One region of the Inquilinus sp. CA228 genome, then DNA from elsewhere that is predicted to be linked to it. Evidence: predicted binding sites of a transcription regulator. Region 1 holds the regulator's gene; the other holds the start of a gene.
The links. The regulator LexA, encoded in region 1, represses DNA repair genes until DNA is damaged. The targets are predictions, from matches to a motif close to ATGTTCTANTTTGGTTC.
Positions count from the first base shown of each region.

Region 2: a site for LexA is predicted at 1,541-1,557, ahead of dinB (DNA polymerase IV). Genes of this name have one in related genera too.

Region 1 covers NZ_JBQJIK010000006.1:119,117-126,987, reverse strand. The annotation lists gene trpE (anthranilate synthase component I) at 1-1,070, shown strand, start outside; gene ACTOWL_RS04540 (anthranilate synthase component II) at 1,177-1,761, shown strand; gene trpD (anthranilate phosphoribosyltransferase) at 1,758-2,795, shown strand; gene trpC (indole-3-glycerol phosphate synthase TrpC) at 2,792-3,604, shown strand; gene moaC (cyclic pyranopterin monophosphate synthase MoaC) at 3,601-4,083, shown strand; gene ACTOWL_RS04520 (molybdopterin molybdotransferase MoeA) at 4,080-5,279, shown strand; gene lexA (transcriptional repressor LexA) at 5,410-6,135, shown strand; gene ACTOWL_RS04510 (LacI family DNA-binding transcriptional regulator) at 6,171-7,193, shown strand; gene ACTOWL_RS04505 (LmrA/YxaF family transcription factor) at 7,190-7,816, opposite strand.
Region 2 covers NZ_JBQJIK010000048.1:9,909-17,779, reverse strand. The annotation lists gene ACTOWL_RS23020 (hypothetical protein) at 1-252, shown strand, start outside; gene dinB (DNA polymerase IV) at 256-1,515, opposite strand; gene ACTOWL_RS23010 (hypothetical protein) at 1,665-2,273, shown strand; gene ACTOWL_RS23005 (GntR family transcriptional regulator) at 2,289-3,014, opposite strand; gene ACTOWL_RS23000 (ABC transporter ATP-binding protein) at 3,267-4,298, shown strand; gene ACTOWL_RS22995 (ABC transporter substrate-binding protein) at 4,311-5,600, shown strand; gene ACTOWL_RS22990 (ABC transporter permease) at 5,661-6,593, shown strand; gene ACTOWL_RS22985 (ABC transporter permease) at 6,593-7,495, shown strand; gene ACTOWL_RS22980 (aspartate/glutamate racemase family protein) at 7,492-7,871, shown strand, end outside.

The DNA.
Region 1 (7,871 bases):
TGCGGCCGACCATCGTCTGCGTCTTCGACACCATCGCCGACGTGGTCACCATCGTCACCCCGGTGTTCCCGGACCCGGCGGTGACGGCGGAGAAGGCACATGAGGCGGCGTGCGAACGGCTGTCGGACGTGGTCGCCCGCTTCGAATCCAGCCTGCCGCACCGCGAAGCCGCGGCCGAGGGCACCCTGCCGGCCCTGCCCGAGCCGAGCTCGAACATGACGCGGGAGGAGTATCACGCGGTGGTCGAGCGGGCGAAGGAGTACATCCGCGCCGGCGACATCTTCCAGGTGGTGCTGTCGCAGCGCTTCTCCCTGCCCTTCACCCTGCCGCCCTTCGCCCTGTACCGGGCGCTGCGGCGGCTGAACCCGTCGCCCTTCCTGGTGTTCCAGAACTTCCGCGACTTCGCCATCGTCGGGTCGAGCCCGGAGATCCTGGTCCGGCTGCGCGACGGCGAGGTCACCATCCGCCCGATCGCCGGCACCCGCCCACGCGGCGCCACGCCGGAGGAGGATGTGGCGCTGGAGCAGGACCTGCTGGCCGACCCGAAGGAGCGGGCCGAGCATCTGATGCTGCTGGACCTCGGCCGCAACGATGTCGGCCGGGTGTCGCAGATCGGCTCGGTCAAGGTGACCGACCGCTTCATCGTCGAGCGCTACTCCCACGTCATGCACATCGTCTCCAACGTCGTCGGCCGGATCGCACCGGGCCAGGACGTGGTGGCGGCGCTGGCCGCCGGCTTCCCGGCCGGCACCACCAGCGGCGCGCCGAAGGTGCGGGCGATGGAGATCATCGAGGAGCTGGAGGTGGCGCGCCGCGGCATCTATGCCGGGGCGATGGGCTATTTCGGCGCCAATGGCGACATGGACACCTGCATCGCCCTGCGCACCGCGGTGGTGAAGGACGAGACCCTGTACATCCAGGCCGGCGGCGGCGTCGTCGCCGACAGCAGCCCGGAGGGGGAGTACCAGGAGACCCGCAACAAGGCGCGGGCGCTGGTGCGCGCCGCCGAAGATGCGGTACGCTTCGCCAACCGGCCGCGCAACGGCAACCGGCCCATGGGTCATGTCTAGAGATCGCATCCTTTCGCAGCAGCATCGCCCCCTGCTGCATCGATGGTGAGGACGGCCGGATTCCCGCCGCTCCTCCCCAATCCCACGCCTCGAAAGGGCGACTCCCATGCTTCTGCTGATCGATAACTACGACAGCTTCACCTACAACCTGGTGCATTACCTCGGCGAGCTCGGGGCCGACACCGAGGTCCGCCGCAACGACGCGCTGACGGTCGACGAGGCGCTGGCGCTGCGGCCCGACGGCATCGTCCTCTCACCCGGCCCCTGCGATCCCGACAAGGCCGGCATCTGCATGGACCTGATCCGGGCCGCCGCCGGCCGGGTGCCGGTGTTCGGCGTCTGCCTCGGCCACCAGGCGATCGGCCAGGTCTTCGGCGGCCGGATCGTCCGCGCGCCGGAGCCGATGCACGGCAAGATCAGCCCGGTGCACCATCATGGCGGCGGCGTGCTGGCCGGGCTGCCGGACAATTTCGAGGCCACCCGCTACCACTCGCTGACGATCGCGCCGGACAGCATGCCGGACAGCCTGGAGGCCACGGCCTGGACCGCGGACGGGGTGATCATGGCGCTGCGGCACCGGACCCTGCCGATCCACGGCGTGCAGTTCCACCCGGAGAGCATCGCCTCGCAGTTCGGCCACAAGATCCTGCAGAACTTCCTGGCCATCGCCGAGCGGCGGAACGCGGCATGACCACCGAGATGCGACCATTCCTCGCCAAGGCAGCGCTCGGCCGGCCGCTGGACGCCGCCGACGCCCGCGCCGCCTTCGAGATCATCATGTCCGGCGAGGCCACGCCGGCGCAGATCGGCGGCTTCCTGATGGCGCTGCGCGTCCGCGGCGAGACGCCGGAGGAGATCGCCGCCGCCGCCCGGGTGATGCGCGACAAGGCGATGACAATCGACGCGCCGGACGGCGCCATCGACTGCTGCGGCACCGGCGGCGACAATTCCGGTTCGTTCAACGTCTCGACCGCCGTCTCCTTCGTGCTGGCCGGCGCCGGGGTACCGGTGGCCAAGCACGGCAACCGCGCCGCCTCCAGCCTGACCGGCGCGGCCAATGTGCTGGCCGAGCTGGGCGTCAATGTCGAGGCGCCGCCGGAGGTGATGCGCGAGGCGCTGTGGGAGACCCAGATCGGCTTCCTGTTCGCGCCGCTGTACCACAGCGCCATGCGCCATGTCGGCCCGGCGCGGCAGGAGCTGGGCACCCGCACCATCTTCAACCTGCTCGGCCCCCTGGCCAACCCGGCCGGGGTCAAGCGCCAGCTGCTCGGCGTCTTCGCCGAGGCCTGGGTCGAGCCGGTGGCGCAGGCGCTGAACCAGTTGGGCAGCGAGACCGCCTGGGTGGTGCATGGCAGCGACGGCCTGGACGAGATGACCACCACCGGCCCGACCGCGGTGGCCGAGCTGCGCGGCGGCCAGATCCGGCGCCTGACCGTGACGCCGGAGGATGCCGGGCTGCGCCGCGCCGTGCCCGAGGACCTCAAGGGCGGCGATCCGGCCACCAACGCCGCCGCCCTACGCGCCGTGCTGGGCGGGGCGCACGGCGCCTATCGCGACATCGTGCTGCTTAACGCCGCAGCCTGTTTCATCATCGCCGATCGCGTGGCCACATTGCCGGATGGCGCCGCCCTCGCGGCCCGCACCATCGACGACGGGTCGGCCGCCCGCGTGCTCGAGCGGCTGGCCCGCATCACCAGCCAGGGAACGGCCCGGGACGCATCATGAGCGACACCCTCACCCGCATCGTCGCCGACAAGCGGCGGCACATCGAGGCCCGCAAGGCGGCGGTGCCGCCGGCCGAGATCAGCCGCCTGGCCGACCGCGCCGCGCCGCCGCGCGGCTTCGTCGCCGCGCTGCGCCGGGCGCAGGCTGAAGGCCGCTACGGCCTGATCGCCGAGATCAAGAAGGCCTCGCCGTCGAAGGGGCTGATCCGCCCCGACTTCGACCCGCCCGCCCTCGCCCGCGCCTATCGCGACGGCGGCGCCAGCTGCCTGTCGGTGCTGACCGACGTGCCCTATTTCCAGGGCGCCGACGAGTACCTGACCGCCGCCCGCAACGCCGTCGAGCTGCCGGTGCTGCGCAAGGACTTCATGGTCGACCCCTACCAGATCGTCGAGGCCCGGGCGCTGGGCGCCGACTGCATCCTGCTGATCATGGCGGCGCTGGACGACGCCACCGCGCGCGAGCTGGAACAGGCGGCCATCGACGCCGGCATGGACGTGCTGGTCGAGGTGCATGACGCGGCCGAGCTGGACCGGGCGTTGAAACTCCGCTCGCCGCTGCTCGGCATCAACAACCGCAACCTCAAGACCCTGCAGGTCGACCTCGCCACCACCGAGGCGCTGGCGGCGCAGGTCCCGGGCGACCGGTTGCTGGTCTCCGAGAGCGGCCTGTCCGCCCCGGCCGACCTGGCCCGGATGGCCCGCGCCGGCGCCACCACCTTCCTGATCGGCGAAAGCCTGATGCGGCACGACGACGTCGCCGCCGCCACCCGGGCGCTGCTGACGCCGGCCGCGAGATCCTCGGCGGCATGACCGGCGAGCTGACCCATTTCGATGCGGCCGGCCAGGCCCGCATGGTCGACGTCTCCGCCAAGGAGGCAACGGTGCGGGTGGCGCGGGCCGGCTGCCGGGTCGAGATGAAGCCGGAGACGCTGGCGCTGATCGCCGCCGGCGGCCATGCCAAGGGCGACGTGCTGGGCATCGCCCGCATCGCCGGCATCATGGCCGCCAAGCGCACCGCCGAGCTGATCCCGCTGTGCCACCCGCTGCCGCTGTCCAGCGTCGAGCTGGCGCTGCGCTGCGACGCCGAGCACAGCCGGGTCGAGATCGAGGCCACGGTCAAGGTCACCCACCGCACCGGGGTGGAGATGGAGGCGCTGACCGCCGCCTCCGTCGCCGCCCTGACCGTCTACGACATGTGCAAGGCGGTGGACCGCGGCATGGTCGTGACCGACCTGCGGCTGCTGCACAAATCCGGCGGGCGGTCAGGCACATACGAGGCCCAGCCATGATCCCGGTCGCCGAGGCCCGCGCCCGCATCCTCTCCGCCTTCGCCGCCCTGCCGGCCGAGACCGTGCCGCTGCCCGCCGGGCTGGGGCGCATCCTGGCCGAGCCGGTGGCGGCGCGGCTGACCCAGCCGCCGCTCGACGTCTCGGCCATGGATGGCTGGGCGGTGCGGGCCGCCGATGTCGCTTCCGTCCCCGCGACGCTGCGCCGGATCGGCCAGGTCCCGGCCGGCGGCCGCTTCGAGGGCACGGTCGGCCCCGGGCAATGCGTCCGCATCTTCACCGGCGCGCCGCTGCCCGATGGCGCCGACGCCGTGGTGCTGCAGGAGGACACCGACGCCGACGGCGACCGGGTGACGGTGCGCGAGGGCGTCGCCGCCGGCCGCCATGTGCGCAAGGCCGGGCTCGATTTCCGGACCGGCGACGTGCTGCTGCAGCCCGGCCGGCGCCTGACCGCACGCGACATCGGCATCGCCGCCTCAACCAACCATCCCTGGCTGCATGTGCGCCGCCGCCCCCGCGTGGCGGTGCTGGCGACCGGCGACGAGATCGTGCTGCCCGGCGAGGCGCTGGGGCCGAGCCAGATCGTCAGCTCCAACAGCCATGCCCTGGCGGCCTTGATCCGCAGCTGCGGCGGCGAGCCGGTCGATCTCGGCATCGCCCGCGACAATGCCGACTCCCTGGCGGCGCTGGCCGCCGGCGCCCGCGGCGCCGACCTGATCGTCACCACCGGCGGCGCCTCGGTCGGCGAGCACGACCTGATCCGCTCGGTGCTCGGCGAACGCGGCCTGGCGCTCGACTTCTGGACCATCGCGATGCGGCCGGGCAAGCCGCTGATGTTCGGCCGGCTCGACGACACGCCGCTGCTCGGCCTGCCCGGCAACCCGGTCTCGACCATGGTCTGCGGCTGGCTGTTCCTGCGCCCGGTGCTGTGGGCCCTGCAGGGCGCGGAGTCGCCGGAGAATCGCGTCGCCGCGACACTGGGCCGCGACCTGCCGGCCAATGACCGGCGCGAGGATTACCTGCGGGCCCGGATCGAGCGGACGGATTCCGGTTATGTCGCCACTCCGTTCCCGGCCCAGGACAGCTCGATGCTGTCGCTGCTGGCCGCGGCCGACGGGCTGGTGATCCGCCCGCCCCATGCCCCGGCCGCGGCGCGCGGCGAGGCGGTGGGGGCGGTGCTGTTCGGCGACGGCATCTGACGCGCCGATCGTTACAAGGAAGTAAAGAACGGACAGCGCCACAGTTAGGCGCTTGTGTTTTTGTTTTGTTCCTCCTAATGTTCTCTCCAGGGATTCGGCCGCGCCGCGGCCTCTGCGAACGGAGGATGCCTTGCTGACGCGAAAGCAACAGGAGTTGTTGTTGTTCGTTCACCGCCGTCTGGAGGCGGACGGCGTCAGTCCTTCCTTCGACGAGATGAAGGATGCCCTGAGCCTGAAGTCGAAATCGGGCATCCATCGACTGATCACCGGCCTTGAGGAGCGCGGTTTTATTCGGCGACTGCCGCATCGGGCTCGGGCGCTGGAAGTGCTGCGTCTGCCGGACTGCCTGAAGTCGGACACGCCGGCGACGACGGCCGAGGATGACAATGTCGTTCCCTTCCGGCCCGTGCGCTCCGACGTCGCCCTGCCCGGCCGCAAGCTGGAGCGCGCCGATCTCAGCAACCCCGAGCTCGGCGTCCGCCTGCCGCTCTACGGCCGGATCGCCGCCGGCATGCCGATCGAGGCGCTGCGCGACCATTCCAACTACGCCGAGGTGCCGGCCTCGCTGCTCGGCCCGGGCGAGCACTACGCCCTGGAGGTCGCCGGCGACAGCATGGTCGAGGCCGGGATCCTGGACGGCGACACCGTCATCATCAAGCGCTGCGACGCGGCCGATCCCGGCGTCATCGTCGTCGCCCTGGTCGACGACAACGAGGTGACGCTGAAGCGGCTGCGCAAGAAGGGCGCCTCGATCGGGCTGGAGGCCGCCAATTCGGCCTACGAGACCCGCTACCTGCCCACCGACCGCGTCCGCATCCAGGGCCGCCTGGTCGGGCTGCTGCGGACCTATTCGTAAGCTCCTGCGCCCCTCCTCGGGCGGGTCGTGACCGCGTGAGGCGCTCCACCAGCAGCCGGCATCGGGCCAGCGGCGCCGAGCGGGCCACGGCGCAGCAGGTCGCGGAAGCGGCCGGCGTCTCGATCTCCGCCGTCTCCCGCACCTTCACCAAGGACGCCAGCGTCTCGCCCCGGATGCGGGCCCGCGTCCTGGCGGCGGCGGAGGCGCTGGGCTACCGCCCCAACCAGCTGGCGCGCAGCCTGATGACCGGCCGGACCGAGCTGGTCGGGCTGGTCTCGAGCCATTTCGCCAACCCCGCCTTCATGGACGTGTTCGACCTGTTCACGCGGGAGCTGCAGCGGCGCGGGCTGCGGCCGCTGATCGCCAACCTGTCGGAGGATGGCGGCGCCGACTCCGCCCTCGACATGATGCTGCAATACAGCGTCGACGCCGTGCTGATCGCCACCTCCGCGCCGCCCGAGGGCTTTGCGGAGTCCTGCGCCCGCGCCGGGCTGCCGGTGGTGCATGTGTTCGGCCGGGCGGGGGCGGCGGTGCCGGTGGTGACGGTCGACAATGTCGCCGGCGGGCGCCTGGTCGCCGAAGCGATGCTGGCGCGCGGCCTGCGGCAGTTGGCCTTCCTCGGCGGGGCCGGGACCGATTCGTCGTCGATCGACCGTGCCGCGGGCTTCTCTCAGGGGCTGGAAGCGGCGAGACTGCAGCCGATGGCTGTAGAGTTCGCCGGCGACTATTCGCATGAGCATGGCCGCCGCGGCATGCACGCTGTGCTCGACCGGCACCGGCCGCAGGCGGTGTTCTGCGGCGACGACATCCTGGCGCTCGGCGCCTTCGATGCCTGCCGCGAGCGCGGCCTCGCCGTGCCGCAGGACATCAGCATCGTCGGCTTCGACGACATGAAGCTGGCCTCCTGGCCGAGCTATCGCCTGACCACGGTCCGCCAACCCATGGCCGAGATGGTGCGCCACGCCATCGACCAGATCGCCGCCCGCCTGGCCGATCCCGACCACCCGATCCAGGGCCGGCTGTTCGACATCACCCTGGTTGAGCGCGACAGCCTCTAGGCGCCGGACCGCAGCCCTTTCAGATACCGTATCAACTGCCGCGCGCAGGCTTCCAGCGGGGCGGCATCCTGTTGCGCCTTGGCCTGGGCCATCGCCCCGGAATAGGCGGCGACGATGAAGGCGGCGAGGTCGTCGGCATCCGCCGGGACCAGCCGGCCGGCCGCCTGGTCGGCGCGCAGCCGAGCCGCGATCGCCGCCCGCCAGGCTTCGAACACCGCCTGCGTCGCCGTGCGGAACTCCGGATCGGCCAGCGACAGCTCCAGCGCCAGGTTGTTCAGCGGGCAGCCGGAGACGGCGCCGCGCCGACGCAGCCCGGCGGCGATCCGGTCGAACACGCCGACGATGCCGTCGATCGCGTCCGGCGCCGTGCGGACCGGCTCGATCCAGGTCTCCTCAACCTCCGCCGCCACCCGGTCGCGGATGATGGCGAGGCCGAGCGCCTTCTTGGTCGGGAAATGGTGATAAAGCGCGCCGCCGGTCACCCCGGCCTCGCGCATCAGCTCATGCATGCCGGTGGCCTGGTAGCCGCGGGACTGGAACGCCTCCGCCGCCACATCCAGCAGGCGCCGCCGCATCCCCTCGGGGTCATAGCTGCGCTTTCGCCGGCTTTCGCTCTCGGTCATGCCCCACCGTAACATATTGACCCAACCGGACAATCAGTCTGTTCTAAAACCGGGC
Region 2 (7,871 bases), on a different contig from region 1:
GGCTCGAATGCGGCGCTGATCCGCTTCATCGCGCGGCATCCGGAGACGGCCCTGGCGGACGAGGCGCGGCGCCGGCTGCAGCAGCGGCCTGCGCCGGACGCGTACCCCCTGGCCAACGACCCGGACGCCGCGGTCTATGCCGCGTTCGACGCCGCCCGCCGCACCGGCACGGCCGAGGCCTGGCGCGACTTCGCCCGGACCTACGCCAACCACCCGCTTGCCGCCGAGGCGACCCGGCTGGCGTCGCCGTAGCGGTCAGAGGTCCTTCTCGGCGAGCTCGCGGAACGCGTCGGGGACGGATCGCGACGGTCCCAGCGCGACCGAGCCGTAACCGACCGCCTGCCATCCGAACCGCGCGCGGATCGCGTCGATCGCCCGGTCGGCCTGCCCGCGCGCCATGCCTCTGCGGGTGCCGGGCCGGCGCCGCTCGTCGGCGAGCCCGAGCGGCAGCTCCAGCTGCAGCTGCGGCCGGTCCTCGAGATGCGACACCGAGATCGCCAGCAGCGAGATCGTCTTCTCCCCGGGATGCTGCGCCAAGACCCCGCGCACCAGCTCCTCGGCGATCTCGGCCAGGATCGCGGTCGCCGAGACCGGCGCGTCGAGCGTCACGGCGCGCGTGACCGAGCGCAGGTCGGCGAAGCGGACGCGGACCGTCACCGTCCGGCCGGGCCGGGACTTGGCCCGCAGCCGGGTGGCGACCCGGTCCGCCAGATGGCGCAGCGCCGGCACGAACACCCGCTCCTCGGCCGGCTTCCGGCCGAGCGCGGATTGCGCCCCGGCCGAATGCGACCGCCGCCGCGTCTCGATCGCCCGCGGATCGCGGTTCCAGGCCAGCGCCGACAGCTTCTCCCCGGCCGCGCGGCCGAGCAGCCGCTCCAGCGACCATCCCGGCATCTCCGCCAGCTGGCCGATGGTGTGCACGCCGCTCTCCGCCAGCCGCGCCTTGCTGACCGGGCCGACGCCCCACATCAGCTCGACCGGAAGGTCGTGCAGGAACGCCAGCTCGGCCTCCGGGTCGACCACCACCAGCCCGTCCGGCTTGGCCACCTGCGAGGCGATCTTGGCCAGGTGCTTGGTGCGGGCCACGCCGATCGAGATCGGCAGGCCGAGCTCGGCCCGCACCCGCTGCCGGATCGTCCGGGCGATCTCGGCCGGCGGGCCGAACAGATGGGTGCAGCCGGCGACATCGGCGAAGGCCTCGTCGATCGAGATCCGCTCGACCAGCGGCGTGAAGTCGCCGAGCACCTCGATGGCGGCGTCGCCCAGCCGCTGGTATTCCTTGAAATGCCCGCCGACGAAGATCAGCCCCGGGCACAGCTCGCGCGCCCGCCGGCCCGGCATGCCGCCGCGCACGCCGAAGGCCTTGGCCTCGTAGGAGGCGGCCAGCACCACCCCGCCGCCGACCGCGATCGGCCGGCCGCGCAGCGACGGATCCAGCAACTGCTCGACCGACGCGTAGAAGGCGTCCAGATCCGCATGGAGGATGGTGGCTGTCGTGTCGGTCCCAACCGTCACCTGTCGGCTCCGAGGCGGATGTTCGGAACAAATAGGGAACAATTCGATCAAATTGTCAAGCCGCCGGCATCACGATCTGGCACCCAACCCCTTGCATTCCCGTGGAAATGGCGCACCATCCTCAAATGTGGCCAAGGAGGAGGGCTGCGATGGGAAACGCTCATCTGGAGAAGTGGCGGTCCCTGGTCGACGAGTTCAGGCAGAAAGCCGGCGAACTCGAGCGGGAGGAGCGCGACACCTGTCTCGCCTGCACCGCGGCCGACCGGGCCAAGGTTGCCGAGGCGCAGCAATTCATGGAGGGCAGCGGCATCGGCGAGGCGCTGTGCGTGCTGGTCTGGGACGTCCGCCGCTTCGCCGCCTGGTCGTGCCACGCCAAGCCGGTCCCGCCGGACTTCACCAGACTCGACATGGTCGTCGACCATATGAAGGACTTCGCCGTCGACTTCGCCTATCGGGGGCGACGCTACGGCATCACCTTCAAGGAGCGGTCGCTCCATCGGGACCCGCGCGGCGACAGCCATGGCGAGGCCCATCTGTCGTCGGCTGGCGAGCCGGTGTTCGGCGTGTCGATGGTGAACCGGGCGGGCGCCGCTTATGACGACTGGCGCCCGACGACGGTCGAGGCCTTCCGCCCGGGCGGCTGGATCGCCGATTTGCTCGAGATGCACCGGGAGCACAGGCGCGCCAAGGCGGCATCCGAGGCCAGGGCGCGGGACCAGGTCACCAGCCGGCGGGCCGCGATGATCTCGCTGGAGTGAGGCGGCCGCCTCTCCTCAGCGCTGCCGGAGCACTGCGGCGAGATCGACCGGCCTGGCTTCGGCCGGGGCCAGGTCGAGGTCCTGCTCGATATGGGTCAGATGGGCCAGCATGGCGGCGCCGGCGCGGTCCGCGTCGTGCCGCGCCAGGGCCTGCAGGATCGCTTCATGCTCAGTGTTGCCGCAGGCCGAGGCGCCGCTGCGGCCGTACAGGGCGATGACCAGCGAGGCGCGCGACACCAGCTCGCGCAGGAAGCGCTCCATCACCCGCTGCCGGGCGATCTCGGCGATGCCGAGATGGAACAGGCCGGACAGCTGGATGGCGCGCGGCCGGTCGCCCCGGCGCAGCGCCTCCGCCTCCTCGGCCAGGTGCCGCTCCAGCCGCCCGATGTCGGCCGGCACGGTGCGCTCGGCGGCGCGGCGGGCGATCGCGGCCTCCAGCGTGCGGCGCGCCTCGAACACCTCGCGCGCCTCCTCGACCGTGGGCGCCGCGACGAAGGCGCCGCGGTTCTTCTCGATCACCACCATGTGCTGATGCGCCAGCGCCTGCAGGGCGGAGCGGACGATGGTCCGGCTGACGCCGAAGGCGGTGCCGATCTCGTCCTCCGACAGCTTGGTGCGCGGCGGCAGCCGGTGCTCGACGATCGCGTCCAGGATCGCGCGGTAGATCGCCGCCGCCCGCGCGCCGCGGTCGGGGATGTCGCGGGTTCCGGCCAGGGTGCCGACGGTCTCGATCGTGTCCATTCCTGCGCTCCGGCGACGTCCCGCGGCGAAGCGGCCGCGATTCGTCCTGGGCCACCATCCCATGCACGCGGAAGCCGCTCAAGATTGTATTCTTGTTGATCCAGGATTGTGCACAATCTTCGGTCCTTCCGTATGCACATGCCCAAAGCATAGGCGGCCGCCGGGGTGCGACGCGCCTTTCGGGCGGCGGAATCGCCCCATCGGCCGCTTGGCACGGCGCTTGCTCCTTCGACGCCCGAAAGGGAGAGCGGGATGCGCGGCGCAGATCTCGAGCTGGTGAAGGTGACCAAGCGCTACGGCGGCACCATCGCCGTGGACGGCATCGACCTGAGGATCCCGGCCGGCACCTATTGCTGCCTGCTGGGCCCGTCCGGCTGCGGCAAGACCTCGACCCTGCGCATGGTCGCGGGACACGAGGCGGTGTCGGACGGCGACATCATCCTCGGCCCCACCAACGTCACCGACCGGCCGCCGGCCCGGCGCGGCACGGCGATGATGTTCCAGTCCTACGCCCTGTTCCCGCATCTCTCGGTTACCGACAACGTCGCCTTCAGCCTGAAGATGCGCGGCGTGGCGAAGGCCGAGCGCCGGGCCAAGGCGGCGGAGCTCTTGGCCCTGGTGGCGATGGAGGCCTATGGCGAGCGGCTGCCGGCGCAGCTGTCGGGCGGGCAGCAGCAGCGCGTGGCCCTGGCCCGGGCCTTGATCACCCAGCCGCAGATCCTGCTGCTGGACGAGCCGCTGTCGGCCCTCGACCCCTTCCTCCGCATCAAGATGCGGGCCGAGCTGAAGCGGCTGCAGGCCGAGCTCGGCATCAGCTTCATCCATGTCACCCACAGCCAGGAGGAGGCGATGGCGCTGGCCGACCTCGCCGTGGTGATGAAGGGCGGCCGGATCGAGCAGGCGGGTCCGCCGCGGGACCTGTTCGCCCGGCCGGCCACCGAATTCGTCGCCCGCTTCATCGGCGGCCACAACGTCGTGACCCTCGGCGGCCGCCTGGCGACGCTGCGCGCCGACCGGCTGAAGCTCGCCCGGATCAACGGCGCCGGCGTGCCGCCGGGCCAGGTCGAGGCGGTGGTGCAGGGGGTCGAGTACCAGGGCGCCACCGTCCATGTCGCCTTCGCCTGCGAGCTGGCGCCGGACATGCTGGCCTGGCTGCCCGAGGCCGCCTTCTTCGCCGACCCGGTGGCGCCGGGCGACCGCGTCGCCGTCGCCTGGGCCGACCAGGACATCCACCCCCTTCTCCCTGATGCCGCGGGGCGCGGCGACCATCGCCCCCAACCCTAAGGAGGCTCCACCATGGCGGATACCAAGGACACCAAGCGCGGCCTCTCCCGCCGCACCCTGCTGAAGACCACGGCGGCGACGGCCGGCGCGCTGGTCGGCAGCCGCGCCATCACCGGCTTCCCGGCGATCATCGCGGCCGAGCCGGTGACGCTGCGCTATCTCGGCACCGCGGTGAACCAGAGCGCCGACATCGCCAGGAAGGCGAAGGAGGATCTCGGCATCATCATCGAATACGTGCCGGTGACCACCGACGAGGTGACCAAGCGCATCGTCACCCAGCCGAACTCGTTCGATCTCGTGGACAGCGAGTACTTCTCGCTGAAGAAGCTGCTGCCCTCCGGCAACCTGCAGGGCATGGATGCCAGGCGGATCAAGTATGTCGACCAGATCTCGACCGTCTTCACCAAGGGCGAGCTGAACGGCCGGAAGATCGGCGATCAGGGCACCGCGCCGAAGAAGGTGTTCTACCTGACCGAGAAGACCTCGAAGACCTTCGCCACCGAGGCGACCGAGTGGATCACCCTGATCCCGACCACCTACAACGCCGACACGCTCGGCATCCGGCCCGACCTGATCGGCCGGCCGATCGAGAGCTGGAAGGAGCTGTTGAACCCCGAGTTCAAGGGCAAGGCCTCGATCCTGAACATCCCGTCGATCGGCATCATGGACGCGGCGATGGTGGTGGAGTCGGCCGGCCTCCACACCTATGCCGACAAGGGCAACATGACGAAGGAGGAGATCGACCTGACCATGAAGCTGCTGACCGAGGCCAAGCAGGCCGGCCAGTTCCGCGCCTTCTGGCAGGATTTCAACGAGAGCGTGAACCTGATGGCCTCGGGCGAGACGGTGATCCAGTCGATGTGGTCGCCGGCCGTGACCAAGGTCCGCTCGATGGGCATCGCCTGCACCTTCCAGCCGCTGAAGGAAGGCTACCGCGCCTGGGCCTCCGGCTTCGGCCTGCCGAAGACGCTGAAGGACCGGAAGCTCGACGCCGCCTACGAGTTCGTCAACTGGTTCCTGTCCGGCTGGGCCGGCGCCTATCTCAACCGCCAGGGCTACTACTCGGCGGTGCTGGAGACGGCCAAGGCCAATATGGAGCCCTATGAATGGGCCTATTGGATGGAGGGCAAGCCGGCGGCCCAGGACATCAGGGCGCCGGACGGCACGGTGATGGAGAAGGCCGGCGCGGTGCGCGACGGCGGCTCCTACGACCAGCGCATGGGCGGCGTCGCCTGCTGGAACGCGGTGATGGACGAGAACGACTACATGGTCCGCAAATGGAACGCCTTCATCGCCGCCTAGCATGATCGCCTGCGCAGGTCGGGTTCGGAACCCGACCTGCGCCGCTGAAAGATCTCGACCATGACCGCCATCCCCGCGGAAGACGCATCCGTCCGCCCCGTCGCGGCGCCCCGGGCCGAGGCGAGCGGCCGCTTCACGGCGTTCCTGCAGGCGGCGCCGATGATGCTTGTGTTCCTGCTGTTCTTCGTGCTGCCGCTGGCGGTGACGATGGTGGTCAGCTTCTGGGACTACACCGAATACTCGATCGTGCCGGACTTCACGCTGCGCAACTATGTCGAGGCCTTCGACGGCTGCCTGACCTCGCTGCCGGAGCTGTGCACCACCTTCAAGACCTATCTCTCGACGCTGAAGATCGGGGCGATGGTGTGGGCCATCACCCTCGGCCTCGGCTTCACCATCGCCTATTTCCTGGTGTTCCATGTCCGGACCACGGCGATGCAGATCGTGCTGTGCCTGCTCTGCACCATCCCGTTCTGGACCTCGAACGTGATCCGGATGATCTCCTGGATCCCGCTGCTCGGCCGCAACGGGCTGGTCAACCAGGGGCTGCTCGGCCTCGGCGTGATCGACCGGCCGATCGACGGGCTGCTCTATTCCGAATTCTCGGTGGTGCTGGCCTTCGTCCACCTGTTCACCGTGTTCATGATCGTGCCGATCCTGAACTCGATGCTGCGCATCGACCGGTCGCTGATCGAGGCCGCGACCGACGCCGGCGCCAGCGGCTGGCAGATCCTGTGGAACGTGATCGTGCCGCTGTGCAAGCCGGGCATCGTCATCGGCTCGATCTTCGTCGTCACCATCGTGATGGGCGACTTCGTCACCATCGGCGTGATGGGCGGGCAGCAGATCGCCTCGGTCGGCAAGGTGATCCAGGTCCAGCTCAGCTACCTGCAGTTCCCGGCCGCCGCGGCCAACGCCGTGATCCTGCTGGCCGTCGTCATCATGATCATCGTCGCCCTGACCCGGCTGGTCGACATCCGGAAGGAGCTGTGATGCGCGAGGGCCGTCCTCTCTCTTTCTACGTCCTCGCCGCCGTGTTCGCCCTGTTCGTGCTGTTCCTGTACGGCCCGACGCTGACCATCTTCGTGCTGTCCTTCCAGGGGCCGCAGGGCGGGCTGACCTTCCCGATGAACGGCGTCTCGACCTTCTGGTTCGAGAAGCTGTGGGCCGGGGTGGGCGTGGTCGACATCGGCGCCGCCTTCTGGCGCTCGCTCAAGCTCGGCCTCGTGGTCATGGTGCTGACCATGGCCTTCTCGGTGATGGCCGGCCTGGCCTTCCGCCGCCGCTTCCCGGGCCAGTCGGCGCTGTTCTACACCGCCATCGCCAGCCTGATCATGCCGTCGATCGTGGTCTCGCTCGGCATCGCGCTGGAATTCCGCCTGCTCGACGAGGCGATCAAGAGCCTGGGCGAAAGCTGGGACATCGCCTGGATCAACGACGAGTTCACCACCACCATGGGCCTGTTCCGCTCCGGCCTCGGCGCGCATCTGACCTGGACGATGCCCTTCGGCCTGCTGATCATGTTCGCGGTGTTCAACCGCTTCGACCGCCGCTACGAGGAGGCCGCGCGAGATCTCGGCGCGTCGTCCTGGCAGAGCTTCCGCCATGTCGTGCTGCCGATCATCGGCGCCAGCGTGGTCGGCGTCGGGCTGTTCGGCTTCACCCTGTCCTGGGATGAGATCGCCCGGTCGTCGCAGGCGATCGGCGAGCAGAACACTTTGCCGCTGGAGCTGCAGGGCCTGACCACCACGGTGACGACGCCGGAGATCTATGCCCTCGGCACGGTGACCACGGCGGTGTCGCTGGCGGTGGTGCTGACCGCGCTCGGCCTGATGGCGCTCTTGCGCCGCCGCCGCACCCGCCACGGTACCGACGCCGGGAAGGGGCTGGTGTGATCGTGGAGATCCTCGTCGTCAACCCGAACACCACGGCCGGCATGACCGCCAGGATCGGCGCCGCCGCCGCGGCTGCTGCGGCGCCGGGCACCCGGATCACCGCGGTGAATCCGGAGATCGGGCCGGCCTCGATCGAGGGCTGGGTCGACGGCGCCCTGGCCGTGCCCGGCCTGCTGCAGGAGATCGCCCGCGGCGAGGCGCGCGGCGTCGCCGGGCACGTCATCGCCTGCTTCGACGACACCGGGCTGGACGCCGCCCGCAGCCTCGCGACGGCGCCGGTGGTCGGCATCGGCGAGGCCGGCTTCCACGTCGCCGCGCTGCTGGCCGGCCGCTTCTCGGTGGTGACCACGCTGGCGTGCTCGATCCCGGTGATCGA